One region of the Streptomyces sp. JW3 genome, then DNA from elsewhere that is predicted to be linked to it. Evidence: riboswitches for the same ligand, from Rfam matches in the RefSeq annotation. Region 1 holds a riboswitch; the other holds the start of a gene.
What was found. A riboswitch is a leader RNA that binds a small molecule or an ion and turns the genes downstream of it on or off. The one in region 1 is predicted to bind glycine.

Region 1 (12,596 bases):
GGCAGCGGGACGCAACAAGGAACCATTTACCAACAGTGTCCGGTCGGCGGGGCCCCTTCTCACCTCAAATCCTCCTGCTCAGTCCTCGTACGCGTCCAGCGGCGGGCAGGAGCAGACCAGGTTCCGGTCCCCGAAGGCCTGGTCGATACGGCGCACCGGCGGCCAGTACTTGTCGGCCGCCGACACCCCGGCCGGGAAGACGGCCTCCTCGCGGGTGTACCCGTGGGCCCACTCCGCACCGAGCGCGGCGGCGGTGTGCGGGGCGCCCCGCAGCGGGTTGTCGTCGGCGGACCATTCGCCCGAGCCGACCTTCTCGATCTCCGCGCGGATGGCGATCATCGCGTCGCAGAACCGGTCCAGTTCGGTCAGGTCCTCGGACTCGGTCGGCTCGATCATCAGCGTGCCGGCCACCGGGAAAGACATCGTCGGCGCGTGGAAGCCGTAGTCGATCAGCCGCTTGGCGACGTCGTCGACGCTCACGCCGGTCGCCTTGGTCAGCGGCCGCAGGTCGATGACGCACTCGTGCGCGACCAGCCCGCCCGGACCCGTGTACAGCACCGGGTAGTGCGGCTCCAGGCGCTTGGCGACGTAGTTGGCGGAGAGCACCGCGACCTGGGTGGCCCGCTTCAGCCCCTCGCCGCCCATCAGACGCACGTACGCCCAGGAGATGGGCAGAATGCCTGCCGAGCCCCAGGGAGCCGCCGAGACCGGTCCCACACCCGTCTGCGGACCGGCCGCGGGCTGGAGCGGGTGGTTGGGCAGGTACGGCGCGAGGTGCGAGCGTACGGCGACCGGGCCGACGCCGGGACCGCCGCCGCCGTGCGGGATGCAGAACGTCTTGTGCAGGTTGAGGTGCGAGACGTCGCCGCCGAAGTGCCCCGGCTCGGCGAGCCCCACCAGGGCGTTGAGGTTGGCGCCGTCCACGTACACCTGGCCGCCCGCCTCGTGCACGGCCGCGCAGATGTCGGCGACATGCGCCTCGAACACACCGTGCGTGGAGGGGTAGGTGATCATCAGCACCGCCAGCTCGTCGCGGTACTGCTCGATCCTGGCCCGCAGGTCCTCGACGTCGACCTCGCCGTCCTCGGCGGTCTTGACCACGACCACCTTCATCCCGGCCATCACGGCGCTGGCGGCGTTGGTCCCGTGCGCGGACGACGGAATCAGACACACCGTCCGCTGCTCGTCCCCGTTGGCCCGGTGGTACCCGCGTACGGCGAGCAGTCCGGCCAGCTCGCCCTGCGACCCGGCGTTGGGCTGGAGCGAGACGTTGTCGTACCCGGTGACCTCGGCCAGCCGCTCCTCCAGCTCCCGGATCAGGGTGAGGTAGCCCTGTGCCTGCTCGGCGGGGGCGAAGGGGTGCAGCTGCCCGAACTCGGGCCAGGTCACCGGCTCCATCTCGGTGGTCGCGTTGAGCTTCATGGTGCAGGAGCCCAGCGGGATCATGCCGCGGTCCAGCGCGTAGTCCCGGTCGGCCAGGCGGCGCAGGTAGCGCAGCATCGCGGTCTCGGAGCGGTGCTGATGAAAGACCGGGTGGGTGAGGAACTCGTCGGTGCGCAGCAGCCCGGCCGGCAGCGCGTCGGCGGCCGCCGCGTCCAGCGCCTCGATGTCGCCCTCGACCCCGAACGCGTTCCACACGCCGCCCACCTGGGCCCGCGTCGTGGTCTCGTCGCAGGCCATCGAGACCTGGTCGGCGTCGACGAGGCGCAGGTTGACGCCGTTCTGCCGGGCCGCGGCGACGATCTCGGCGGCCCGTCCGGGCACCCGGGCGGTGACCGTGTCGAAGTAGTCGCCGTGCACGATCTCGACCCCGCCGTCCGCGAGACCGGCGGCGAGGATCGCGGCGTACCGGTGGGTGCGCCGGGCGATGCCGCGCAGCCCGTCCGGCCCGTGGTAGACGGCGTACATCCCGGCCATCACGGCGAGCAGCACCTGCGCGGTGCAGATGTTGCTGGTGGCCTTCTCGCGGCGGATGTGCTGCTCACGGGTCTGGAGCGCCAGCCGGTAGGCCCGGTTCCCGTCCGCGTCCACCGAGACACCCACCAGCCGCCCGGGCAGGCTGCGCGCCATCTTCTCCTGGACCGCCAGGTAGCCGGCGTGCGGTCCGCCGAACCCCATCGGCACCCCGAACCGCTGCGTGGTGCCCACCGCGATGTCGGCGCCCAGCTCCCCGGGCGACTTCAGCAGGGTCAGCGCCAGCAGGTCGGCGGCGACGGTGACCAGCGCGCCCAGCTCGTGCGCCCGGTCGATGACCGGCTTGATGTCCCGTACCGCACCGGAGGCACCCGGGTACTGGAGCAGGACCCCGTTGATCTCCCGCTCGGCGACCTCGGCCGGGATGCCGTCGCTGAGGTCGGCGACGACCACCTCGACCCCGGTCGGCTCGGCCCGGGTCCGGATCACGGCGATGGTCTGCGGCAGCGCGTCCGCGTCGACCAGGAACAGGCCCTTCTTGTTCTTCCCCATCCGCCGCGACAGCGCCATCGCCTCGGCGGCCGCGGTGCCCTCGTCCAGCAGCGAGGCCCCGGAGGTGGGCAGACCGGTCAGGTCGGCCACCATCGTCTGGAAGTTGAGCAGCGCCTCCAGCCGGCCCTGCGAGATCTCCGGCTGGTACGGCGTGTACGCGGTGTACCAGGCCGGGTTCTCCATGACGTTGCGCAGGATGACCGGCGGCGTGAAGGTGCCGTAGTAGCCGAGCCCGATCATCGAGTCGAGCACCTGGTTGCGGTCGGCGAGCGAGCGCAGCTCGGCCAGTACCTCGGCCTCCGTGCGCCCCTGGGGCAGATCCAGCGCGCCGGCGCTCCTGATCACCTCGGGCACGGCGGCGGCGGTCAGCTCGTCGAGCGAGCCGTACCCGACCTGGGCCAGCATCTTGGCCCGGGCTTCCTGGTCGGGGCCGATGTGGCGCTGCTCGAACGGAATGCCCTGTTCGAGCTCGGCGAGCGGGGTGCGCGGCGTGGGATGGGCGGTCATTGCGGAGGCCTCCTGGTCTGACGCGACCTGCGAGGGGCACCATGGCGCGGGTGCCCGGACGGCCTCCCCCTCTGTCATCTCGACCTGAGAGCTTCACCGGGATCCTGTCGGGCCGTCCCGGCTTTCACCGTCGGTGAGAGCGGAAGCCGTCGACACCCGCCCTGCTTTCCAGAGTGACCTCGTCCGTGCGGTACGTGAGCCTGAGAGATTCCGGGGAGGAGTTGCTCCTTCGGCGCCTCCGGTGTAACCGGAGGACTCTCCCGCACGGGGTCAGCAGCCGTTTGCCAGCGTACCAGCGACCCCCACGCACGGTCTTTCGAGTGGCCGCACAGCCAAATGTGCTCTTTTGTAGTGCTTACGGATGATGGACCGGATGGTTGGCGACCACCTGGAGGGCCCGTGCGTACCGACATCGATCCCCGCAACCTGATCGGCCGCAAGGCGTTCGACCGCAACGGCACGAGGATCGGCACCGTCGACGAGGTCTACCTCGACGACGCCACCGGCATACCCGAATGGGCGGCCATACGCACCGGCCTGTTCAGCCGGGACGCCTTCGTCCCCCTGGAACCCAGCGAACTGGTCGACGGCACGCTGCGGGTGCCCTTCGACCGCGCGCTGATCAAGGAGGCCCCCGACTTCGGCGTCGGCCGCCACCTCTCCCCGGAACAGGAACTCCAGCTCTACCACCACTACGGCCTCGACATCGCCGCCCCGCCCGCCTTCCCCGACCACGACTTCGGCCACCTGGCGGGCCAGGAGGAACCCAGCTGAGGCGAGACGGGCCCAACACCCCCCGAAAACGCCTCCTGCGCACCCCGCGCCCCGCGGGAAAGACTGTCCCCTGCCCCCTGCCCCTGCCCCCGTCCCCCGCTCACCGCTCACCGCTCACCGCTCACCGCTCACCGGGATCCGAGCCCCGCCGGCACACCCGGCGATTGCTCCCCACCCCGCCCGTCCCGCGCGTGACCGGCACCCCACACCTCCTCCCGCCTCACCTGAGCCGCATCGCCCGGCTGTCCCCGCACCGCCGCGCAGCGCCCCGTACCGCGACCGCGGTCACCCCGCCCCACCCACCGGCTCGACCGGTCCGGCCGCGGCGTCCCCCGGTCTTCGTTCCACCAATGGCAGCGGCTCCGCCGGCTCCAGTTCCGGGTCGTCGGTCCGGAACGTCCGTACCCGTCCCGGCCGGGTCGACAACGGCGTCTCGAACCGCACCGTGACCCGCCCCAGACCACTGCCCTGCACCCACCCGTGCCCGTACACCGCGTGCCGTACGTCGTGCCCCGAGGGCCAGCGGCGCTCGGCGGGCGCGATCTCCGGCTCGGCGGACGCGGCCCGGTCGCCCCCCTCCGCCGCCCCCGAAAGCCCCGTGGCCCCCGCCTGCTCCGCCTCCTCCTGCGCCCCCGCCCGCTCCCCCGCCGCCTGCGCGAACAGGTCCTCCTGCGTGTAGTCGGCGAGCCCAGTGACCCCCACGCCGAGCAGCCGCACCCCGCCGGTGGTGTCCACGGCGTCCAGGAGCCGCGCCGCCGCCTCCGCGACCACCGCCGGGTCGTCCGTGGGCCCGCGCAGCGTCTCGGACCGGGTCAGGGTGGAGAAGTCGTAGCGCCGTACCTTCAGCACGATGGTGCGCCCGGACAGCCCGGCCCCGCGCAGCCGCCCCACACACCGGCCGGCCAGCCGCCGCACCTCGAGACCGACCCGGGTCCGGTCGTGGATGTCGACGTCGTAGGTGTCCTCCACCGACACCGACTTGGTCTCCCGCTCGGCCACCACGGGCCGCTCGTCGTGCGCCAGCGCCATCGCGTACAGCGCGTGTCCGTGCGCCTTGCCCAGCAGCCGGACCAGTTCGTCCTCGCCCGCCTCGGCGAGTTCGCCGACCGTGGTCATCCCGGCCCGCCGCAGGTGGTCACCGGTCGCCGGTCCCACCCCGGGCAGAATCCGCACCGACAGCGGCGCGAGCAGCCGGCGCTCGGTGCCCGGCTCGATCAGCACCAGCCCGTCCGGCTTGGCGTCCTCGGAGGCGATCTTGGCGAGCATCTTGGAGGCGGCCAGCCCCACCGACCCCGTCAGTCCGGTGACGGCCCGGATGTCCTCCCGCAGCCGGATGCCGGCCAGCCGGGCCGACTGGGCGTCCCAGGCGGTCCCGCCGGCCTCCAGGTCCACGAACGCCTCGTCCAGGCTCAGCGGCTCCACCAGCGGGGACAGCGCCCGCAGCAGCCCCATCACCTGCTCGCTGACCGACCGGTAGAGCTGGAAGCGCGGCACGAGATAGGCGGCGTTGGGCGCGAGCCGCCGGGCCTGGGCCATGGGCATCGCCGAGTGGACACCGAAGACCCGGGCCTCGTACGAGGCCGTGGCCACCACGCCGCGCGGCCCCAGCCCGCCCACGACCACGGCCTTCCCGCGCAGGCTCGGCTTGGACGCCTGCTCCACCGAGGCGAAGAAGGCGTCCATGTCGAGATGCAGGATCGTGGGCGCGGTTCTCACATCTCCGATGCTGCCCTACGCCACTGACAACGCGCCCGCACGCCCGGCACGGCGGGGCCCGGACGCGCTCAGACCGCCCGGTTGCGCCGCCGGGCCAGTTCGTCCGCCGGATTGTTCCCGACCAGGGTCTCGCCGGTGTCGACCCGCTCCCCGTGCAACTGCGACAGGGCGCTCTCCACGTCCCGCCACACCACCCCGACGGCGATCCCGAAGATCCCCTGACCGCCCTGGAGCAGGGCGTGCACCTCGTCCGGCGAAGTGCACTCGTAGACGGTGGCACCGTCGCTCATCAGCGTCATCCGCTCCAGGTCGCGAAAACCGCCCTCCCTGAGATGCTGCACGGTGGTCCGGATGTTCTGGAGCGACACACCCGTGTCGAGGAACCGCTTGACGATCTTCAGTACGACCACGTCGCGGAAGCTGTACAGCCGCTGGGTGCCGGACCCGTGGGCCGGCCGCACGCTGGGTTCGACCAGTTTGGTACGGGCCCAGTAGTCGAGTTGCCGATAGGTGATCCCGGCGGCCGCGCAGGCCGTGGGCCCCCGGTAGCCGATCTGCTCGGACGCCATGGACGCCGCCCCTCCGCCGCTCGGCACCACCGCAGGTCGCCGCGGGGCGTGGTCGGCCGTACCACCGGGCTGCGGGTATCCGCCGCCCGGGCGAATCCGAGAACCCTCGGGAGAGTACGGAGCACCGGCTCCGAGACCGCGTGCGGGAGCACGTCCCACCGTACCGTCGCCGCTGCTTCTCACGCCGACCTCCGTCCTTGACCTGCCTCCTCGAAGGTAGGCAGTCACCAAGGGTGCGTCAACGATCGCCACACTCGGCACGCCGAGTGATAATCACCCTAAGAGTGGTTTGCCGTGTCCCCTCGCCGGGAAAGGCTAGCCGAATATCCGTTTTCGGACGGCCGTCACTGATTGCTGCTGCCGAAGTCCTCGGGCGAGATCTGGTCGAGGAACTCGCGGAACTTCTCCACCTCGTCCTCCTGCTCGTCCGGGATCGCGATACCGGCGTCGTCCAGCACCGTGTCACTGCCGAAGATCGGCGTACCGGTGCGCAGCGCCAGCGCTATGGCGTCGGACGGCCGCGCGCTCACCTCGACCCCGCTGGCGAAGACCAGCTCGGCGTAGAAGACCCCTTCCCGCAGGTCGGTGATGCGCACTTCGGTGAGCTCCTGGCCGACGGCTTCCAGCACGTCCTTGAACAGGTCGTGGGTCAGCGGCCGTGCGGGAGCCATGCCCTGCTGGGCGAAGGCGATCGCCGTCGCCTCCCCGGGACCGATCCAGATGGGGAGGTAGCGGTCTCCTCCCACTTCACGCAGCAGCACGATCGGTTGGTTGGAGGGCATCTCGACCCGGACACCTACGACATCGAGCTCGTTCACACAGCAACCCTAGGCCGTGCCCGGGACGTTTGGGTAGTCGGGCCGGGAACGGGTGACCGATCCGGGCTCCGCCTCACGGCAGCCGCACCCCGAGGGCGGTCTGCACCAGAGCGGCGTGCAGCTTCACCGCGAGCCCCGCCAGCTCCTTGGTACGGGCCTCCGCGTGCGCCCTGGTCTGCGGGTTCCGGTGCCGTTTGAGCGGGGCCACCACCTGGTCCACCAGCCCGGCCTCCCGGTCGGCGGCGGCCTTCATCACCCTCAGGTGCCGCGGTTCGATCCCGAACCGTCCCAGCTCGACCACGAGGGTGGCCACGGTGGCCGTCTCCGCGTCGTAGGCCCCGTCCGGCAGCGGGGCGATCAGGCCGTACGCCTCCCACTCGTCGAGCTGCCGCTCCTCTATGCCGACCGCGGCGAGCAGCTCCGCCCGCCCGATCCGGGCCGCGGCCGCCGCCGCGACAGGCTCCGGCAGCGATTCGCCCGCCTCGCGCTGCCGCCCCACGGTCGGCAGCGGCACCGCCTCGCCGCGCTCCATGGCGTCCAGGTGCTCGCGGATCACCTTGAGCGGCAGATAGTGGTCGCGCTGCATTCGCAGCACGTGCCCGAGGCGCTCGACGTCCCGGGCGCTGAACTTGCGGTACCCGGCGGGGGTCCGCCGCGGATCGACGAGCCCCTCCGACTCCAGGAACCGGATCTTCGAGATCGTGATGTCGGGAAACTCGTCACGCAGCACGTTCAGCACCGCGCCGATGCTCAGCAGTCCGTCCGCGGCGGCGGTGCCGTGACCGGCACCACCGCTCGGTGTTTGCAGCATGGCCCTTCCCTGGGGATCTCCCCGGACGGAGCCCGGGGCGGCTCAGTAGCCCCGCTGGCTCGCGTAGAACACCAGCCGGTACTTGCCGATCTGCACCTCGTCGCCGTTGGACAGGGCGACCTCGTCGATCCGCTCGCGGTTGACGTACGTGCCGTTCAGGCTGCCCACGTCGGCGACCGTGAACGACCCGTCCGGCTGCCGGCGGAACTCCACGTGCCGACGGGAGACCGTGACGTCGTCCAGGAAGATGTCGCTCTGCGGGTGCCGTCCGGCCGTGGTCAGCTCACCGTCCAACAGGAACCGGCTGCCCGAGTTCGGACCCCGGCGCACGACCAGCAGCGCGGACCCCAGCGGCAGCGCCTCCACGGCGGCCTGCGCCTCCGGGGACAGCGTCGGCATCTGCGTCTGCCCGGTGACCTCGGCGTCGTACGCCTCCAGACCGGAGATCGAGATCGTGGACGTCGTCTCCGAGGGACGCTCCGCGTGCGCCCCGGACCGCAGCGGCGCGCCGCAGTTGGAGCAGAAGCGGCTGTTCTCCGCGTTGCGGTTACCGCACCTCGTACACACCAGGGCCGACATGGACGGATCCTCCTGCGGCGGCTGCCCCGCCGGGGCGTTGGACGCGTACGGACCGGGGCCGAACCCTGAACCCGTACTTGAGGTCGACGGTTGCCCGAAACCTATGCCGCCGGGCTGCGCAGGGTCAACAGACGGCGCGCCCTGACCACCCACCTGGTCGCGGAAGAGCGGACGCCCACCCTCCGCGTCGGGCTGCGCGCGATGGCGAGCGGTCGCGTTCTCGCCGCTCTCTCGCGCGCTCTTGCCGAACAACTTCGCAAACAACTTCACGGGCGATTCCCCTTGACCGAAACAGACCCGCCCGTGGGGCAGGACGAACCCTGACTGAACGTACTGGCCGACCCGGACATCCTGACAACGTCCGTCTCCACCAGACAGTTTCCACCACGCACCACCCATTCGGTGCGCCGACCCCCCGCAAGCTCATGCCCCCGCCGGACAGCGCCCATGCGCCCTCGGTTCACTCGGAGGACGACCGAGCGTAGTCAGGCCGCTTCGCCGCTCGCAAGGCGTCCACGACGATCTTGCTCGACCGCTCAACAGTAGCGGTGGCCTGTTCCTTCTCCAGAGTCTGCACCACTCCCCCAGGGATGTTGAGCGCGGGCTCGAGGTCCTGCGGCTTCCCGATGACCTTGAAACGATAGGGCGCGTCGATCTTGTTCCCGTCGACGCTCACGCCGTCGTCGGAGTCCGTCAGATAGGTACCGGCGACCACCCGTACGCCGTTGACCTGGATGGCCTCCGCGCCGGCGGCGCGCAGTTCCTGGATCGCGTCGAGCAGCATGTCCGCCTCGACCGATCCCTTCGGGTCCGCGATCGTCATCGTGATCCCCGGCCCCTGCGCGGCCACCGTGCCCGCCAGGACGCCGAGTTGCCGCTCCTTCTCGATCGTCTGCTTACGGGCCTCCTCGGCCTGGTCCGAGCTGTTCTCCAGCTCGTCCCGCTGCGCCTCGAGACCCTGCTTCTCGTCCTGAAGACGTTGCGTACGGTCATCGAGTTCATCGAGGATGCGGACCAGATCCTCCTGCCGGGCGCCGCGCAGCGCGCTGTCCCCGTCGCTGTTGGACGCCACCTGTACGGCCAGGCCGAAGCCGAGCCCGAACAGCAGCAGGGCGACGATCAGTTGGGCCCGGGTCACCCGCGGCGGCCACAGCCCCTGCACCAGCCGTTGCCGTCCGGTCGTCCCGGGCTCCGGCCGCGCGGCCGGACGCTGGCTCGGGGCCGGCACCGAGCCAGGCGCCACCTCTTCGGGCAGTTCTGCGCGGAGCCGGTGCTCCGCCCGTTCGTCCTTGCCGCTCATCGGTCTCACGCCCGGAACACGTGCCGGCGGATGGCCGCGGCGTTGGAGAAGATCCGGATGCCGAGGACGACCACGACACCGGTGGACAGCTGGGCGCCGACGCCCAACTTGTCGCCCAGGAAGACGATCAGCGCGGCCACCACCACGTTCGACAGGAACGACACCACGAAGACCTTGTCGTCGAAGATGCCGTCGAGCATGGCCCGCAGCCCGCCGAACACGGCGTCCAGCGCCGCGACCACGGCGATCGGCAGATAAGGCTCGACGGCGGCCGGAACCTCCGGCCGGACCAGCAAGCCGGCCACGACTCCCACGACGAGGCCCAGTACGGCGATCACGTTGTGCCCTTCTCGGTTTTCGGTTGTGCGGTTCGTACGATCACACTCGGCGCGGCCGGCAGCCGGAGGTCGTCCTCCGTGGAGATACCGGTCCGGATGCCGTAGTTCTCCTCCAGGGCGTTCAGATACAGCCCGTCGGCGCTGTTCTGGAACGTGCTGCTGAGCTGTTGCCCGTCGCCCACGGCGAGCACCGTGTAGGGCGGCACCAGCGGCCTGTTGTCGACCAGTATCGCGTCGCCCGCGGCCCTGATCGCGGAGAGCGCGGTCAGCCGCTGCCCGTTGATGGAGACCGCCTCGGCGCCCGCGGCCCACAGTCCGTTGACCACCCGCTGCATGTCCCGGTCGCGCACCCGGCCGGTGTCGGAGAACCCGGAGGTTCCGCGCGGTGTGCCGTCGCCGCCCGTGGAGGCGTCCTTGGCGTCGTTCACCACGAGCTTCACCCCGGGTCCGTGCACGGCGACGGCCCCGGACAGCACCCCGACCAGCTCGCCCCGGTCGCCGTCTCCGGTGTGCTGGAGCGCCTCGCGCTGGCGGGCGCCCACGTCCTCGCGCAGGGCGTCGACGTCGTCCTCAAGGTCGTCCGCCGCCGAGGTCTCCTGGTCGATGCGGTCGATCAGTTCCTCGCGCTCCTTGGCGGCGGCCGGGGCCGCGACGCGCGCCTGGGCGGCTCCGACGGTCACCACCAGGGCGGCCAGCACCAGCCCGGCGGCCAGGCCCAGCTTGGCCCGCAGGGTTTTGGGCAGGCCGCCGGTGCCCGCGGCCCGCTTGCGTGCCGCCGCCTCGGCGTAACCGTCGTCGAGGCTGTGGTCCATGACGTTGGTGAGCAACGACATGGACGCGTCCGGACGTGTGGGCCGCGTGGCTGTGCTCCGAACGGGGGGTTGCTGCGGCATGCCGCACATCGTCGCACGCCGCCGCCCCTGCTTCCGAACGGCCCCACCGGCGTGCCGGACAGGCCCCCTTGGGGGCACTTGTCCGGCACGCGCGCGTACTGCGGTTTTTACCGGCCGGCGCTGTCCACGACCGCCGACCACTCGTCGAGCAGTGCCTGCGCGGAGGCGTCGTCGGGACCCTCGGCCCACAGGTGGGTGGCCGCCTCGGCCGGGTCGGGCAGCACCATGACCCAGCGCCCGTCGGCCTCCACGACCCGTACCCCGTCGGTGGTGTCCACGGAGCGGTCTCCCGCCTCCTCCACGACGCGGCGCATGACAAGCCCCTTGACCGCCCACGGGGTCGCCAGATCACGCCTGAGCACGTGCGCCCGCGGAATCCGGGCGTCGATCTGGCTCAGCGTGAGCTGCGTGCGCGCCACCAGCCCGATCAGCCGTACGAAGGCCGCGGTGCCGTCGTAGACGCTGCTGAACTCCGGGACGATGAAGCCGCCCTTGCCGTCACCGCCGAAGATGGTCCCTTCCTCGCCGCCGACCCGGGTGAGGTCGTCGGGAGAAGTGGTCGTCCACTCCACCTGGGTGCCGTGGTACGCCGCCACCTGCTCGGCGATCCGGGTGGTGGTCACCGGCAGCGCCACCCGCCCGCTGCGCCGCTCGGCGGCGATCAGGTCGAGCATCACCAGCAGCGCCCGGTCGTCCTCGATGATCCGGCCCTTCTCGTCGACGAGCGACAGCCGCTCCCCGACCGGGTCGAACCGCACTCCGAACGCGGCCCGCGAGGACGCCACGATCTCCCCGAGCCGTACCAGCCCGGACCGCCGCATGTCGGCCGACTCGGTCGGCCGGGACTCGTCGAGCCCGGGGTTGATGGTCAGCGAGTCGACGCCCAGCTTGCCGAGCAGACTGGGCAGCACCAGCCCCGCACTGCCGTTGGAGGCGTCGACCACGACCTTCAGCCCCGACTCGGCGATGCCCGCCGTGTCGACGTTGCGCAGCAGCGACCCGGTGTACGAGTCGAACACGCTGGACGGGAAGTGCAGGTCACCGATCTCGCCGGGGAACGCCCGCCGGTACTCCTGCCTGGCGAAGACCCGGTCCAGCTTCCGCTGGCTGCCCTGCGACAGGTCGGCGCCCTGGCTGTCGAAGAACATGATGTCGACCGAGTCCGGCACCCCGGGCGTGGTACGGATCATGATGCCGCCGGCGCTGCCCCGCGCGGTCTGCTGCCGTGCCACCGGCAGCGGTACGTTCTCCAGGTCCCGTACGTCGATGGCGCTGGCCTGCAACGCTGAGATGACCGCGCGCTTGAGCGCACGGGCGCCTCGGGAGTGGTCGCGGGCCGTGGTGACGGTCGACCCCTTTTTGAGGGTCGTCGCATAGGCACCGGCCAGCCGCACGGCCAGTTCCGGAGTGATCTCGACGTTCAGAATGCCGGAGACCCCTCTGGCGCCGAACAGGTGCGCCTGCCCCCGCGACTCCCAGATCACCGAGGTGTTGACGAACGCGCCGGCCTCGACGGTCTTGAACGGGTAGACCCGCACGTTGCCCTGAACGATCGATTCTTCACCGACCAGGCACTCGTCGCCGATGACCGCGCCGTCCTCGATCCGCGCCGCGCGCATGATGTCGGTGTTCTTGCCGACGACGCAGCCGCGCAGGTTGCTGTGCGGGCCGACGTACACGTTGTCGTGCACGACGGCCTTGTGCAGGAAGGCGCCGCTCTTGACGACGACGTTGGAGCCGATGACGGTGTGTTCCCGGATCTCGGCGCCGGCCTCGACCTTGGCGTAGTCGCCCACGTAGAGCGGCCCTCGGAGTACGGCGTCGG
Region 2 (15,700 bases), on a different contig from region 1:
GTATGCGGCGATGTACGGATGTCGGATGTACGGATGTACTGGGGGCTGGGAGGCTACTTCTGGCGCCGGTAGAACGGCAGCGCCACGACCTCGTACGGCTCGTGGCTGCCGCGGATGTCCACGCCGACCCCGGCGGTGCCCGGCGCCGCGTGCGCCGCGTCGACGTACGCCATCGCGATCGGCTTGCCCAGCGTGGGGGAGGGGGCGCCGGAGGTGACCTCGCCGATCACCTGTCCGTCCGCGACGACGGCGTACCCGGCGCGCGGCACCCGGCGGCCCTCGGCGACCAGGCCGACCAGGACCCGCGGGGGGTTGTCCCGCGCCCGGACGGCGGCCTGTTCCAGCGCCGCGCGGCCCACGAAGTCGCCCTCCTTCTCGAACTTCACCACCCGGCCGAGCCCGGCGTCGAAGGGTGTCAGCGCGGTGCTCAGCTCGTGCCCGTACAGCGGCATGCCCGCCTCCAGGCGGAGCGTGTCCCGGCAGGACAGGCCGCACGGGACCAGACCGGCGGCCGCGCCGGCCTCGGTCAGCGCCTGCCACAGCCGCGCCGCGCCGTCCGGGGCGACGAACAGCTCGAAGCCGTCCTCGCCGGTGTAGCCGGTACGGGCGATCAGCGCCGGGACGCCGGCCACCGTGCCGGGCAGCCCGGCGTAGTACTTCAGGCCGTCCAGGCCGGCGTCGGTGAGGCCCTTGAGGATGCCCGCGGACTCCGGTCCCTGCACGGCGAGCAGCGCGTAGGCGTCGCGGTCGTCGCGCACCTCGGCGTCGAACCCGGCCGCCCGCTCGGTGAGCGCGTCCAGCACCACCTGGGCGTTGGAGGCGTTGGCGACGACCAGGTACTCCGTCTCGGCCAGCCGGTAGACGATCAGGTCGTCCAGGATGCCGCCGTCCTCCCGGCAGATCATGGTGTAGCGGGCCCGGCCCGGTGTGACCGTGCCGATGTTGCCGACCAGGGCGTGGTCGAGCAGGGCGGCGGCCGCGGGGCCGGTGACGGTGATCTCGCCCATGTGGGAGAGGTCGAAGAGCCCGGCCCGGGTGCGCACGGCGGTGTGCTCGTCGCGCTCGGAGCCGTAGCGCAGCGGCATGTCCCAGCCGGCGAAGTCGGTCATCGTCGCGCCGAGCGCGCGGTGCGCGGCGTCCAGCGCGGTATGGCGGAGCGGGGTACTGCTCATCGGTCGTCTCCCAGGACAGGACGGCACGGGCGAGGAAGGTCCTCCCCATCTGTCATCGGTACCTGAGAGGTTCGCCGTGATCACGGCTCGCGGGGAGCCGGGACCAGAACTTGCACCTTGGGTGGGACCGCCGGTCACGGCGGTCCGCTTTTCAGATGTGCCTCGCCCGCGCGGTGACGGTGCCTGAGAGATTCAAGGGAGGGACTTGCTCCTTCGGCGCCCCGGCGACTGGCCGGGGACTCTCCCGCGCGGATTCAAACGGCCGGTATGCAGTTGGCGCGGCCACCCTAGCACTGCGTTTGTGACCGGCTTGTGGCACGAAGCGAATGAAATCGCGAGACCACCGCATTACCTTCTCTTTACACTCGACGGGGATGGGAACTCGTGAACCGCCCCAGGGGAGGACGATCACGGTGAACAGGACCACGGCATACGCCACGACCTCGGGACCAGGGCCGGTCGCGAAAGCCCCGCCTGTCTGGCGACGCCATGCACGCACTCCCGCCGCACCGGCCCCTGACCCGAGTACATCCAGTACGAGGGCCAGGGGCCGGCACGCCGAGAGCACGCACCTGACGCCGCCAGGCCCGCCCTCCGGGCGGCCGACAGGACTTTCGCAACCGGCCCTGGCGCTGCCCGAGCAGCACACGGCCCCGGCCCGGGAGGCGTGCGCCGAGCGGCCCGCACCCGTCGTCCGCGACCTGCGGGACCGGGCCGGCCACAGCCCGCACGCCCTGCTCTTCGGCCCCAGGGACCTCGTCGCGGTCACCGGCCTGCCCGGCAGCGGCAAGTCCACGCTGATGAAGCGGACCGTGCGCGGGGCGCGCGTCGACTCGCAGGACACCCGCGACCGCTGGGACCGCCGCCTGCCGCGCCTTTTGCCGTACGCCGTCTACCGCCCCCTGGTCCGCGTCGCGCACTACGCCGGGCTGCGCCGCGCCCTGCGCTCCGGCGCGGGCGTCGTCGTGCACGACTGCGGCACCCAGACCTGGGTGCGCCGCTGGCTGGCCCGCGAGGCCCGGCGGCGCGGCGGCACCCTGCACCTGCTGCTGCTCGACGTCGACGCCGAGCAGGCGCTGGAGGGCCAGCGCGAGCGCGGCCGGGGCGTGACCCGGTACGCGTTCCTGCGCCACCGCGCGGCCACCCACCGGCTGCTGCGCGCGGCGGCCGACGGCGTACTGCCAGCCGGCTGCGGCGCCGCCGTCCTGCTCGACCGCGCGGCGGCCGACACGCTGCGCCGGATCGGCTTCACGGGCTGACCGGTTCGGCTTCACCGGCTGACCGGATCGGCTTCACGGGCTGACCGGTAGCCTTTTCAGCCACACCAGCGGTTCCCCACAGGCGGTAGGCAGATGGACTTCCCAGCGGGCTTCCCGGCCCAGGCACACCCCCACCCGCACGGCGGATGGCCCGGCAACGAACTGGAGGAGGTGCTGTCGGCCGCCTTCGGCGTGCCCGGCGCCGGCGGCCGGATAGTCGAGGTCCTGGGCCGCAGCTTCGTCTGGGTCCCGCTGCCCAGCGGGGGCGGGCCGCACCAGGGCCCGCTGGACCTGCCCACGCTGGAGATCGACGGCCAGGCGTACGTGCCGGTGTTCAGCTCCGAGGAGCAGTTCCGCCAGGTCGTCGGCGCGCACATGGCGTTCACCGTCGCCCCGGCGGTGGAGTTCGCCCGCGGGCTGCCCCCGCAGGTCGGCATCGCCGTCAACCCGGACGGCGTGGTCGGCGTCCCGCTGCCGCCGGCCGCGGTGGCCGAGCTGTGCCGGGCCGGCCGCGGCCCACTGGACGGCCCCGCGGCCGGCGGCCGGGTCCGCCTCTTCGAACCCGACTGGCAGGACGACCCGGTGGACTTCCTGTCCGCCGCGTCCGCCGAGTTCGCGGCCACCGGCGTGGTCCGCACCGCCCGCCGCTGCCTCGCCACCGTCGAGACCGCCGACCCGGTCATGTTCGTCGGCGTCGAACTGACCCACTGGGAGGGCGACGCCCGCGCCGTCCCCCTGGACGCCCTGGGCCGCGCCCTGGGCCGCGTCCCGGTCAAGTGGCCGGTCAACCTGGTCCTCCTGGAAGCCGCCCAGGACCCGGTCTGCGACTGGCTGCGGGAGCAGGTCCGGCCGTTCTACCAAGGGACCTTGTGAACGCCGCCGGCGGGAGTGCCGCAAGGGGCGCGGGGAACCGCGCGGGAAACCACGACGAACCCGCGCCCGCAAGACGGCCGTCACCCCCGAGCTGGAGGGCGCACGGGGAACACAAAGCAACCTAAGCTGGTCCCCGACCACGCACGCTTCCCGAGAGGTCGGTAACACGTGAGCGCGAGCGGTACCGCCGCAGCCGGGCACGTCGAGCACACGCTGCGCCAGGTGACCCCCGGGCGCTACGACGCCTACGAGGCGCTGCTGCGCGCCCTCGCCTCCCCCGCCTCCGGCCAGGTCTGGATGCTGCTGTGGCACGGCCAGGCCGGCTCCCCGGACGCCCAGTACGGGAACATGGAGGTCGACGGCCACGGCTACGCGCCCTGCGTCACCTCCGCCCAGGAGCTGTCCGCCAGCGGCTGGAACCGGTCCTACGAGGTGGTCGACGGACTCGAGGTGGCCCGCGCCCTCTTCCCCGACCGCTACGGCCTCTGGCTCAACCCGCACGCCCCCGGCGGCGGTGTCGGCATCCCCTGGCTCGACCTGCGCCGCATCGCCACCGGCCTGGACCGCCAGCCCGCCGGGCCGCTGCGGCTGTCCGAACCGGCCATCGAACTCCCGCAGTTCTACGCCCTGCTCACGCAGAACGCGCACCGCACCCCGGTGGTCCGCGCGCTGCGCCGCGCCTGGGTGCAGCCGGCGCTCGGCGCGCCCTACCTGGCGATCGGCCTCGACCTGTACGACACCTCCTCGCCGGCCGTCGGCGCGGTGCGGGCGATGATGCAGCAGTCCGTCGGCGCGGCACCGGACGGGCTGCCGGTGTCGACCGTGGCGATGTCGGACGCGCTGGACCCGGTCGCGATGTGGCTGCGCGCCAACGCCCGCCCGTTCTACGACCGGGAGGCGCACGCGGCCCCCGCGCAGGCTCCCGCGGGCGGCTACGGCTACCCGCCGGTGGGCGGCCGGTACTGAGAACGGAACGGTTTACTCCGCCGATCCGGGGGCATGTCTTCGCGCGTAGATGACGGCGGATGGTCGCGAAGGTCGATGATTGGGACCTTGTGTCCCAACTGTCCCGCGTCCGCCCGGCGTTACCCACTGTTCGGATAACGGAATCCCCAGCAGTGCATCACGGTTGCGCATACATTCCCGGTGAGACCTGGCGGGTGATCGCAGCGACGCTGAAGACTCGCGCTTCAGGCACCGGATCGTTCGATCCCGTGACCGAGAGCAAGTCGACAAAGCCGTAATCAACGGCGGGTGTAGGCCGGTTACCGCCGGCGAGAGGGGTCGGGTCACTGTGACCGCACCGATCGAGACCACCGGGGCGCAAGCCGAGGCACAGCCCGAGGCTGTCCTCGTCGGTGCCGACAAGCGGCAGATCGAGGGCCGTTCCCTGGGGCAGATCGCCTGGTCCCGCTTCAAGAAGGACAAGCTGGCCGTGGCCGGCGGGGTCGTCGTCATCCTGCTGATCCTCGTCGCACTCCTCTCCCGCCCTCTCCAGGCCCTCTTCGGCCTGGACCCCAACGCCCTCAACCAGGACCTGATCGACCCCAACACCTCTCTGCCCAGGGGTGACTTCGGTGGCATGAGCTGGGACCACCCGCTCGGTGTGGAGCCGAAGTTCGGCCGGGACATCGCCACCCGCATCCTGGAGGGCTCCTGGGTGTCGCTGATCGTCGCCTTCGGTGCCACGGTCCTGTCCAACACCATCGGCGCGGTCCTCGGCGTCGTCGCCGGCTACTACGGCGGCCGGGTCGACACGATCATCAGCCGGATGATGGACATCTTCCTCGCCTTCCCCCTCCTGCTGTTCGCGATCGCCATCTCCGCGACCCTGCAGGGCGGCGCCTTCGGCCTGGAGGGCCTGCCGCTGCACATCCTTGTGCTGGTCTTCGTCATCGGCTTCTTCAACTGGCCCTACCTGGGCCGTATCGTGCGGGGCCAGACGCTGGCCCTGCGCGAGCGCGAGTTCGTCGACGCCTCCCGGGGGATGGGGGCCAAGGGCCCGTACATCCTCTTCAAGGAGCTGCTGCCGAATCTCGTCGGCCCGATCATCGTCTACTCGACGCTGCTCATCCCGACCAACATCCTGTTCGAGGCGTCCCTGAGCTTCCTCGGCGTAGGCATCCAGCCCCCGCAGGCTTCCTGGGGCGGCATGATCAACCAGGCGGTCACCTACTACCAGGTGGACCCGCAGTTCCTGATCGTGCCCGGCCTCGCCATCTTCGTGACCGTGCTGGCGTTCAACCTGCTCGGCGACGGTCTCCGTGACGCTCTCGACCCGCGCAGCCGCTGACCGGCGACTGCCCGAGAGCCCTAAAGATTTGCCAACAATGGAGGGGAAGCAGACCATCATGCGAAGGTCAGCGCTGGCCGCGGTCGCGGCCATCGGCAGTGCGAGCTTGCTGCTTTCGGCTTGCAGCAAGGCCGATGACAGCTCGGACAACAACGGAAACAAGTCGGCAGGGGCCAACGCTGCGACCAAGGACGTCGTCAACGCCTCCACCCAGAAGGGCGGGACGGTGACGTACGAGTACTCGGACGTCCCGGACTCCTTCGACCCCGGCAACACGTACTACGCGTACATGTACAACCTCAGCCGGCTCTACGCTCGCCCGCTGATGACCTTCAAGCCCGCCGCGGGCGAGGAGGGCAACACCCTCGTCCCGGACCTCGCGGCCAGCAAGGGCGTGCCGAGCGACGGCGGCAAGACCTGGACGTACAAGCTGCGTTCCGGCCTGGAGTACGAGGACGGCACCGCGATCACCTCGAAGGACGTCAAGTACGCCGTCGAGCGGTCCAACTTCGCGCGTGACGTGCTCTCCCTCGGCCCGAACTACTTCCAGCAGTTCATGGAGGGCGGCGACAAGTACAAGGGCCCCTACAAGGACAAGAGCGAGGAGGGCCTGAAGTCGATCGAGACGCCGGACGACACCACGATCGTCTTCCACCTCAACCGCTCCTTCCAGGAGTTCGACTACCTCGTCGCCACCCCGCAGACCGCGCCGGTGCCCCAGTCCAAGGACAAGGGCATCGACTACGTCAAGAGCATCGTGTCCTCGGGCTCGTACAAGTTCCAGAGCTACGAGGAGGGCAAGCAGGCCGTCCTCGTGCGCAACGAGAACTGGGACCCGAAGACGGACCCGCTGCGCAAGCAGTACCCGGACAAGATCGTCGTCAAGCTCAAGGTCAACGCCGAGACGATCGACCAGGACGTCCAGGCCGGTGACGCCATCGACCTCGGCGGCACGGGCGTGCAGGCCGCGACCCAGGCCAAGGTCGTCAACGACACCGCGCTGAAGGCGAACACCGACAACACCTACGGTGGCCGCCTGGTCTACATGGCGATCAACTCGCAGGTCGCGCCGTTCGACAAGGTCGAGTGCCGCAAGGCCGTCGAGTACGCCGTCGACAAGGTCTCCGTGCAGACCGCGCTCGGCGGTCCGATCCGCGGTGACGTCGCCACCACGGTGCTGCCCCCGGACATCCCCGGCTACCAGAAGGCCGACACCTACGCCACCGAGGGCAACAAGGGTGACGTCGCCAAGGCCAAGGAGCAACTGTCGGCCTGCGGCAAGAAGACCATCACCACCAACATCTCGGCGCGCAGCGACCGCCCGCAGGAGGTGGACGCGGCCACCGCGATCATCGCCGCGCTGAAGAAGGTCGGCATCAACGCCAGCCTGAAGCAGTACCCGTCGGGCAAGTACTTCACCGACTACGTGGGTGTTCCCTCCTTCGACAAGAAGCAGAACATCGGCCTGCACATGATGCAGTGGGGTGCCGACTGGCCGTCCGGCTACGGCTTCCTGCAGCAGATCCTGCACGGTGACGCGATCGGCGCGTCCGGCAACACCAACCTGTCCTACATCGACGACAAGCAGATCAACGAGTCGCTCGAGAAGGCCATCGCCACCGAGAACGCGACCGAGCGCACCTCGCTGTACGGCGAGATCGACGCCCGTGCGATGGACCAGGCGGTGCTTGTTCCGCTGACCTACTTCAAGGTTCTGCTGTACCGCCCGGCCTCCTACACCAACCTGGTGTCCACGGCGGCGTTCAGCGGTCAGTACGACTACCTCAACATCGGCACGACCAAGAAGTAGCCCGGAAGGCAGGTGAAGGCATTGGTGCCCGCGGGCTTCGCGGCCCGCGGGCACCGGCGCCGGTCCCCGTGATCTCGTACATCCTCCGTCGGACGTTCGCGGCAGTGATCCTGCTGCTGGTCGTCACCGCGGTCACCTTCGCGATCTTCTTCCTGCTGCCATGGCTCGCCGGTCAGACCGCCGACCAGCTCGCGCAGCAGTACATCGGAAAGAGCCCGACGAAGGCGGACATCCTCGCGGTCAAGCAGAACCTCGGTCTGGACCAGCCCCTCTACGTCCAGTACTGGCATTTCATCAAGGGGATCGTGGGCGGTGCCACCTATGACCTGGGTCCCACCACGACGCACTGCGGCGCGCCGTGCTTCGGCTACTCCTTCAAGAACCACGTCGAGGTGTGGCCGCAGCTGACCTCCCGCCTCCCGGTGACCCTGTCGCTGGCCGGCGGTGCCGCCGTGCTGTGGCTGGTGTCCGGTGTGCTGATCGGCGTCGTCTCCGCACTCAAGCCGCGCAGCTTCTTCGACCGCACCTTCATGGGCGTCGCGCTGGCCGGTGTCTCCCTGCCCATGTTCTTCACCGGCAGCCTGGCGCTGCTGCTCTTCACCTACCAGTGGCCGATCTTCGGCCGCACCTACGTCCCGTTCACCGAGAATCCGGCGCAGTGGGCCAACACGCTTTTCCCGGCTTGGTGTTCGCTGGCGCTGCTCTACTCCGCCATCTACGCGCGGCTGACCCGTTCGGGCATGCTGGAGACGATGAGCGAGGACTTCATCCGCACGGCCCGCGCCAAGGGCCTGCGGGAACGCAGGGTGGTGGCCCGGCACGGGCTGCGCGCCGCGCTGACCCCGATCATCACCGTCTTCGGCATGGACCTGGGCCTGCTGCTCGGCGGCGCCGTGATCACCGAGAAGGTGTTCTCCCTGCCTGGTATCGGCCAGTACGCGGTGCAGGGCATCACGGACAACGACCTGCCCCCGATCCTCGGCGTCACTCTGCTCGCCGCACTCTTCGTCGTGATCGCAAATCTCCTGGTGGACCTGCTCTACGCCGCCGCCGACCCGCGCGTGAGGCTCTCGTGACCGAACTGTCCAAGACCGGGGCCGCCGTGGGCGAGCCCGCCGAGTCGCCCGAGAACGCGCCCGGCGCGTTCCTGTCGGTCCGTGACCTCAAGGTGCACTTCCCCACCGATGACGGGCTGGTCAAGTCCGTCGACGGGCTCAGCTTCGATGTGGAGAAGGGCAAGACCCTCTGCATCGTCGGCGAGTCCGGCTCCGGCAAGTCGGTCACCTCGCTGGCCGTCATGGGCCTGCACCGGCTCGGTGCGCGCGGCAAGAACGTGCGAATGTCCGGCGAGATCTGGCTCGACGGCAAGGAACTGGTCGGCGCCGACCCGGACGAGGTGCGCCGGCTGCGCGGCCGCGAGATGGCGATGATCTTCCAGGACCCGCTGTCCGCGATGCACCCGTACTACACGATCGGCAACCAGATCGTGGAGGCGTACCGGGTCCACCACGACGTCAGCAAGAAGGACGCGCGCAAGCGGGCCATCGAGATGCTCGACCGGGTCGGCATCCCCGAGCCCGGCAAGCGCGTCGACAGCTACCCGCACGAGTTCTCCGGCGGTATGCGCCAGCGCGCGATGATCGCGATGGCGCTGGTCAACAACCCCGAACTGCTCATCGCGGACGAGCCGACCACCGCCCTGGACGTGACCGTCCAGGCACAGATCCTGGACCTGATCCGGGACCTGCAGAAGGAGTTCGGCTCCGCGGTCGTGCTGATCACCCACGACCTCGGAGTGGTCGCCGAGATCGCCGACGACGTGCTGGTGATGTACGGCGGCCGGTGCGTGGAACGCGGTTCGGTCGACGACGTCTTCGAGCGTCCGCAGCACCCCTACACCTGGGGTCTGCTCGGCTCGATGCCGCGCATCGACCGTGAGACCTCCGAGCGGCTCATCCCGGTCAAGGGATCCCCGCCCAGTCTCATCAACGTGCCCTCGGGCTGCGCCTTCCACCCCCGCTGCCCGTACGCGGACGTCCCCAAGGGCGATGTCACCCGTACCGTGCGGCCGGAACTCCAGGTGGTCGGCAGCGGACACTGGTCCGCCTGCCACCTCTCGGCGGAGGACCGCACGCGGATCTGGACCGAAGAGATTGCGCCGAAGCTGTGAGTGAAACCAAGAAAACGGACGTGGCCGTCCCGGCGCAGGCGTCGGCTCCGGCCGACGAGCGTGAGGTGCTGCTCAAGGTCGAAGGGCTGCAGAAGCACTTCCCGATCCGCAAGGGCGTCCTTCAGCGGCAGGTCGGCGCGGTCAAGGCGGTCGACGGCATCGACTTCGAGGTGCGCCAGGGCGAGACGCTCGGCGTGGTCGGCGAGTCGGGCTGCGGCAAGTCGACGATGGGGCGGGTCATCACCCGGCTCCAGGACCCGACGGGCGGCTCGATCCACTTCGAGGGCAAGGACATCACACGGCTGAACACGGCCGGGATGCGACCGCTGCGGCGGGACATCCAGATGATCTTCCAGGACCCCTACGGTTCGTTGAACCCGCGGCACACCATCGGCTCCATCGTCTCGGCGCCGTTCCGGCTCCAGGGCGTGGAGCCGGAGGGCGGCGTGAAGAAGGAGGTCCAGCGGCTCCTTGAGCTGGTGGGTCTGAGCCCCGAGCACTACAACCGCTACCCGCACGAGTTCTCCGGTGGCCAGCGCCAGCGCATCGGCATAGCCCGCGCGCTCGCCCTGAAGCCCAAGCTGGTGGTGGCCGACGAGCCGGTCTCCGCGCTGGACGTCTCCATCCAGGCGCAGGTCGTCAACCTCATGGACGACCTCCAGCAGGAGCTGGGCCTGACCTACGTGATCATCGCGCACGACCTGTCCGTCGTCCGGCACGTCTCGGACCGGATCGCGGTGATGTACCTCGGCAAGATCGTCGAACTCGCCGACCGCACCGCGCTGTACGAGGCGCCGATGCACCCGTACACCAAGGCCCTGATGTCGGCCGTGCCGGTGCCGGACCCCAAGCGGCGCGGCACCAAGAGCGAGCGCATCCTGCTCAAGGGCGACGTGCCCTCGCCGATCTCGCCGCCGAGCGGCTGCCGGTTCCACACCCGGTGCTGGAAGGCGACGGAGATCTGCAAGACCGTCGAGCCGCCGCTGAAGGAACTGCGTCCGGGACAGCAGGTGGCCTGCCACCACCCGGAGAACTTCGCCGACCAGGCCCCGCAGGACGTGGTCCTGCTCACCGACGCCAAGGAGGCGGCGGAGCTGGTCTCCGAGGACGCGCTGGCCGCGTCGGCGGCGACCTCGGCGGCGGTGGCGGCGGAGGTGGCTGCCGAGGACGAGGGCGAAGAGGGTACGGAGGCGACTGCCGAGGGGCTGACCGAGTCCGAGGCCGCTGCCGAGGGGCTGACCGAGTCCGAGGCCGCTGCCGAGGGGCTGACGGAGACCGAAGCCGCCGGCGAAGGGCTGACGAAGAGTGAGGCCGCAGCGCCGAACCCGTCGGACACGGCGGCGACTTCGGCGCCGGAGACGGGCTCGGACGCCGCCGAGGAGAAGTAGTCGGCAGTCCGCTCGGCGAGCCCCCGCCTTCGTTCGCAAGGCGGGGGCTCGCCTGCGGGCGAGAATGACAGGGTGTACCAGCAACTCTTCACCCCGTCCGTCCAGCACACGCTCGATCTGATCGGCATCTTCGTCTTCGCGATCTCCGGCGCGCTGCTGGCCGTCCGCAAGAACTTCGACGTGTTCGGCATCGCCGTCCTCGCCGAGGTCACCGCGCTGGGCGGCGGGCTCTTCCGGGACCTGGTGATCGGTGCCGTACCGCCGGCCGCCTTCACCGACCTCGGGTACTTCGTCACCCCGCTGCTCGCCACGGTGCTGGTCTTCTTCCTCCACCCGCACGTCGAACGCCTCCAGACCGGCGTCAACGTCTTCGACGCGGCCGGCCTCGGCCTGTTCTGCGTGGCCGGGACCACCAAGGCGTACGACTACGGACTCGGCCTGACCGCCTCCGCCTGCCTGGGACTGGCCACCGCGGTCGGCGGCGGCGTACTGCGCGACGTGCTCGCCAACGAGGTGCCCTCGCTGCTGCGCTGGGACCGCGACCTGTACGCCGTGCCCGCGATCGTCGGCGCCACGACGGTCGCCCTGTGCATCCGCTTCGACGCCCTCACGCCGTTCACCAGCGGCTTCGCGGTGGTCACCGCGTTCGTGCTGCGGCTGTGCGCGATGCGGTTCCACTGGCGGGCGCCGCGGGCCTGGAACCGGCGGTCCACGGTGCTGGAGGCGGAGTGAGTCTGCTTGCCGGTTCGGTGAAAGCTACCGCTTAGTAGCACCCTGCTGTATCGTGCACCCATGCCAGAAGCAGCCTCCGCGCCGGCCACCCGGGCCACCCTCGGCGACAGCGAGTTCGACCGGGACACCGCGCTCACCGCGCGCGAGCCGGGCGTCTACGCCCTCGACCTCTCGGCCGACTGGACCATCTTCGGCGTCGTCAACGGCGGTTTCCTGCTGGCGGTCCTGGGCCGCGCGCTCGCCGACGCCCTGCCGCATCCCGACCCGTTCACCCTCTCGGCGCACTACCTCACCGCGTCCCGCCCCGGCCCGGCGGTGGTCCGCACCGAGACCGTCCGCACCGGCCGCACCCTCTCCACCGGCCAGGCGTCCCTCTTCCAGTACGACGACGAGGGCCGCGAGGTCGAGCGGATCCGCGTCCTCGCCTCCTACGGCGACCTGGGCGCCCTGCCGGACGACGTCCGCACCACCGCCGAGCCGCCCGCCATGCCGCCGCTGGAGGAGTGCTTCGGCCCCGAGGACGGACCCGCGCCGGTCTCCGGCGGTTCCGCCTTCGCCGACCGGCTGCTGCTCAAGGTGGACCCGGCCACGCTGGGCTGGGCGCTCGGCGAGCCCTCCGGCAAGGGCGAGATGCGGGCCTGGTTCGGGCTCGCCGACGGCCGCGACGCCGATCCGCTGGCCGTGCTCCTCGCGGTCGACGCGCTGCCGCCGACCGCCTTCGAGCTGGGCCTGTCCGGCTGGGTGCCCACGGTCGAACTGACCGTCCAGGTGCGGTGCCGCCCGGCGCCGGGCCCGCTGCGGGTGTCGGTCACCACCCGCAACCTGGCCGGCGGCTTCCTGGAGGAGGACGCCGAGGTGTGGGACAGCGCCGGCCGGCTGGTCGCGCAGTCCCGGCAGCTGGCCCGGGTCAAGCTCGGCTGACCCCGCTCAGGCCGTCCAGTGCCGGCGGCCGACGTTGATCAGGCGCAGCCGGCGGGTCGCGGTGGTCGCGACCCGCCGCCGCTCGTCGTCCGGGGCCTCCAGGGTCTCCAGGAACTGCGAGGCGTTGCTCAGCATCTGGTCGACGTAGAGACCCGCGAGCATCAGCAGGTCGTCGCCGTGCCAGTGCGCCGACTCCGGGTCCCGGGCCAGTTCGTCCCGCACCTCCGCGGCGAACCGGGCGAGCTGCTCCCGTATCGCCGCCCGCACCGGCCGCACCCCGCCGTGCCGCTCGCGCGCGATGAAACGGACGTGCGAGGGGTACTCCCGCACATGACCCTCAATCAACTCCACCGCGCGGGCGATGCGTTCCTCGCTGTCCCCGTCCGGCGTCACCGTCGTCCGGATCATCGGGTGCAGGCTGCCCAGCGCCTCCTCGACCAGCGCGACACCGAGGTCGGCGGTCGAGCGGAAGTGCCGGTAGAAGGCGGTGGGCGCCACGCCCGCGGCGCGGGTGACCTCGCGCAGCCCCAGGCTGCTCAGGCTCTGTTCCTCCAGCAGTACGAGCGCCGCGTCCAGCAGCGCCTGCCGGGTCCGCCGCTTCTGCTCCTGCCGGACGCCCAGGGTGTGACTCATGCCATGCAGTTAACAACTGTTCTCCGGAATTGAAAAGTCGTCGTGCGCGCTAGACTGGGTAGTCAGTGAACAACTGTTACCGATTACTGGTAGGGAATTACTGGTAGGGAGGAGTGACCTCATGCTGTTCATCGTCGCCGCACTCCTGCTGCTCGGTTTCGCGCTGGGCACCGTCGCCCACGCACCGCTCGGCTTCTCCGCCGTCGCAGCCGTCGTCATCGCCGGCTGGCTCGGCGTCTTCGCGCTCCGCGAGCGGCACGGCCGCCGCCGCACCACCGTCGACCGATGAGGGAGACCGTCATGCAGCTCACCGCACCGGCCAGCCGCCGCACCGGATTCCGGGACACGGACGGCATGGCCGTCGCGTCCTTCGTCCTCGGCCTGCTCGGCCTGCTGGTCCTCAACGTCTTCCTGGGGCCGATCGCCATCGTGCTGGCCGGCGTGGCCCTGTGGCGCGGCACCACCCGCCGCGGCCGGGCCCTGCTCGGCCTCGGCCTGGGCATCGCCGACCTGCTCGTCCTCGCGGCGTTCGTACAGGCCGACCAGACGCTCTCCTGGAGTCTGTGAGCCGTCTCTCCCCGCGGGGCCGTCGTCGTCCCCCCGGGGACCGGCCGGGGCCGCCCCGTAGAATCGGCGGCACCATGGCTTACCTCGACCACGCCGCGACCACCCCGATGCTTCCCGAGGCGGTCGAGGCACTCGCCGCGCACCTCGGCAGCACGGGCAACGCCTCCTCCCTGCACGCGTCCGGCCGCCGCGCCCGGCGCACCGTCGAGGAGGCCCGGGAGACGCTCGCCGAGGCGCTGGGCGCCCGGCCCAGCGAGGTGGTCTTCACCTCCGGCGGCACCGAGGCCGACAACCTCGCCGTCAAGGGCCTGTACTGGGCCCGCCGCGACGCCGACCCGGCCCGCACCCGGGTGCTGGCCAGCCCGGTCGAGCACCACGCCGTCCTGGACGCCGTGCACTGGCTCGGCGAGCACGAGGGCGCCACCGTCGAGTACCTCCCGGTGGACGCGCACGGCCGGGTCCACCCCGAGGCGCTGCGCGAGGCCATCGCCCGCGACCCCGGCAGTGTCGCCCTCGCCACCGTCATGTGGGCCAACAACGAGATCGGCACCGTCACGCCGGTCCGCGAACTGGCCGACGTGGCCGCCGAGTTCGATGTCCCGCTGCACGCCGACGCGGTGCAGGCCGTGGGCCAGCTCCCGGTCGACTTCGCTGCCTGTGGACTCGCCGCGCTGACCGTCTCCGGCCACAAGATCGGCGGCCCCTACGGCATCGGCGCGCTGCTCCTGGGCCGCGCGTACACCCCGGTCCCCGTGCTGCACGGCGGCGGCCAGGAACGCCATGTCCGCTCCGGCACCCTCGACGTCCCCGCCATCGCCTCCTTCGCGGTGGCCGGCCGGCTCGCCGCCGAGCGCCGCGAGTGGTTCGCCCGCGAGATCGGCGCCCTGCGCGACGACCTGGTCGAGGCGGTCCGCAAGGCCGTGCCGGACGCGATCCTCGGCGGCGACCCGGCGCCCGGCGGCCGGCTGCCCGCCAACGCCCACTTCACCTTCCCCGGCTGCGAGGGCGACTCCCTGCTGCTCCTGCTGGACGCCCAGGGCATCGAGTGCTCCACCGGCTCCGCCTGCACCGCCGGGGTCGCCCAGCCCAGCCACGTCCTGCTGGCCACCGGCACCGATCCCGACCTGGCCCGCGGCACCCTGCGCTTCTCGCTGGGCCACACCTCCACCGCCGCCGACGTCACGGCCGTCGCCGAGGCGATCGGCCCCGCGGTGGAACGGGCCCGGGCGGCCGGGCTGACGTAAGCCCTACACGGACGAGGAGGCCGAGCTGCTCGACGGCGAGGGCGTGTCCGACGGCAGCGCGGTGGTCGCCCGCCGCACCAGCGTCATGTACCGGTCCCAGTCCCAGTAGGGCCCCGGATCGGTGTGGTCGGTGCCCGGCACCTCCACGTGCCCGATGATGTGCTTCCGGTTCACGGGTATCTCGTAGCGCGCGCAGACCCCGGCCGTCAGCTTGGCCGAAGCCGCGTACATCGCGTCCGTGAAGTCCTGCGGCCGGTCCACGAATCCCTCGTGCTCGATGCCGACACTGCGCTCGTTGTACTCCCGGTTGCCCGCGTGGTACGCCACGTCCAGCTCGCGGATCATCTGCGTGATCCGCCCGTCCTGGCCGACGATGTAGTGCGCCGCGGCCTGGTGCCCCGGGTCCTGGAACGCGTTGACCGCGCCGTCGAAACTGCCCTGGGTGACATGGACGATCACCATGTCTATGGGGTAGTCCTCGGGCCGGTCCGCGCGCCGCCAGTTGGCGTCCGCCGCCGCCACCCAGGTCGCGCCCTGGTAGTCGACCACCCCGTCGTCGCGCGGCTTGTCCACCCCGGGCACCCGCCACCACAGGCGGTCCAGCTCGTCGCGCGCCAGCACGGCGGCACCCACGGCCG

Region 2: linked by a shared signal. The riboswitch ahead of gcvT (glycine cleavage system aminomethyltransferase GcvT) and the one ahead of gcvP (aminomethyl-transferring glycine dehydrogenase) in region 1 are both predicted to bind glycine.

Annotation. Positions count from the first base shown of each region.
Region 1 covers NZ_JBQOUX010000158.1:74-12,669, forward strand. Annotated here, with positions in the region: gene gcvP (aminomethyl-transferring glycine dehydrogenase) at 79-2,973, opposite strand; glycine riboswitch at 3,152-3,246, opposite strand; gene ACTT8P_RS36045 (PRC-barrel domain-containing protein) at 3,373-3,747, shown strand; gene ACTT8P_RS36050 (DNA polymerase IV) at 4,033-5,463, opposite strand; gene ACTT8P_RS36055 (MerR family transcriptional regulator) at 5,532-6,215, opposite strand; gene ACTT8P_RS36060 (bifunctional nuclease family protein) at 6,377-6,850, opposite strand; gene ftsR (transcriptional regulator FtsR) at 6,924-7,661, opposite strand; gene ACTT8P_RS36070 (FHA domain-containing protein) at 7,704-8,639, opposite strand; gene ACTT8P_RS36075 (DUF881 domain-containing protein) at 8,701-9,540, opposite strand; gene ACTT8P_RS36080 (small basic family protein) at 9,546-9,878, opposite strand; gene ACTT8P_RS36085 (DUF881 domain-containing protein) at 9,875-10,711, opposite strand; gene ACTT8P_RS36090 (sugar phosphate nucleotidyltransferase) at 10,879-12,596, opposite strand, start outside.
Region 2 covers NZ_JBQOUX010000016.1:80,577-96,276, reverse strand. Annotated here, with positions in the region: gene gcvT (glycine cleavage system aminomethyltransferase GcvT) at 54-1,172, opposite strand; glycine riboswitch at 1,212-1,333, opposite strand; glycine riboswitch at 1,334-1,429, opposite strand; gene ACTT8P_RS09935 (AAA family ATPase) at 1,799-2,431, shown strand; gene ACTT8P_RS09930 (enhanced serine sensitivity protein SseB) at 2,525-3,304, shown strand; gene ACTT8P_RS09925 (enhanced serine sensitivity protein SseB C-terminal domain-containing protein) at 3,473-4,270, shown strand; gene ACTT8P_RS09920 (ABC transporter permease) at 4,599-5,597, shown strand; gene ACTT8P_RS09915 (ABC transporter substrate-binding protein) at 5,656-7,407, shown strand; gene ACTT8P_RS09910 (ABC transporter permease) at 7,476-8,483, shown strand; gene ACTT8P_RS09905 (ABC transporter ATP-binding protein) at 8,480-9,577, shown strand; gene ACTT8P_RS09900 (ABC transporter ATP-binding protein) at 9,574-10,965, shown strand; gene ACTT8P_RS09895 (trimeric intracellular cation channel family protein) at 11,038-11,697, shown strand; gene ACTT8P_RS09890 (thioesterase family protein) at 11,758-12,618, shown strand; gene ACTT8P_RS09885 (TetR family transcriptional regulator) at 12,625-13,251, opposite strand; gene ACTT8P_RS09880 (hypothetical protein) at 13,373-13,540, shown strand; gene ACTT8P_RS09875 (DUF4190 domain-containing protein) at 13,552-13,818, shown strand; gene ACTT8P_RS09870 (cysteine desulfurase family protein) at 13,893-15,062, shown strand; gene ACTT8P_RS09865 (N-acetylmuramoyl-L-alanine amidase) at 15,066-15,700, opposite strand, start outside.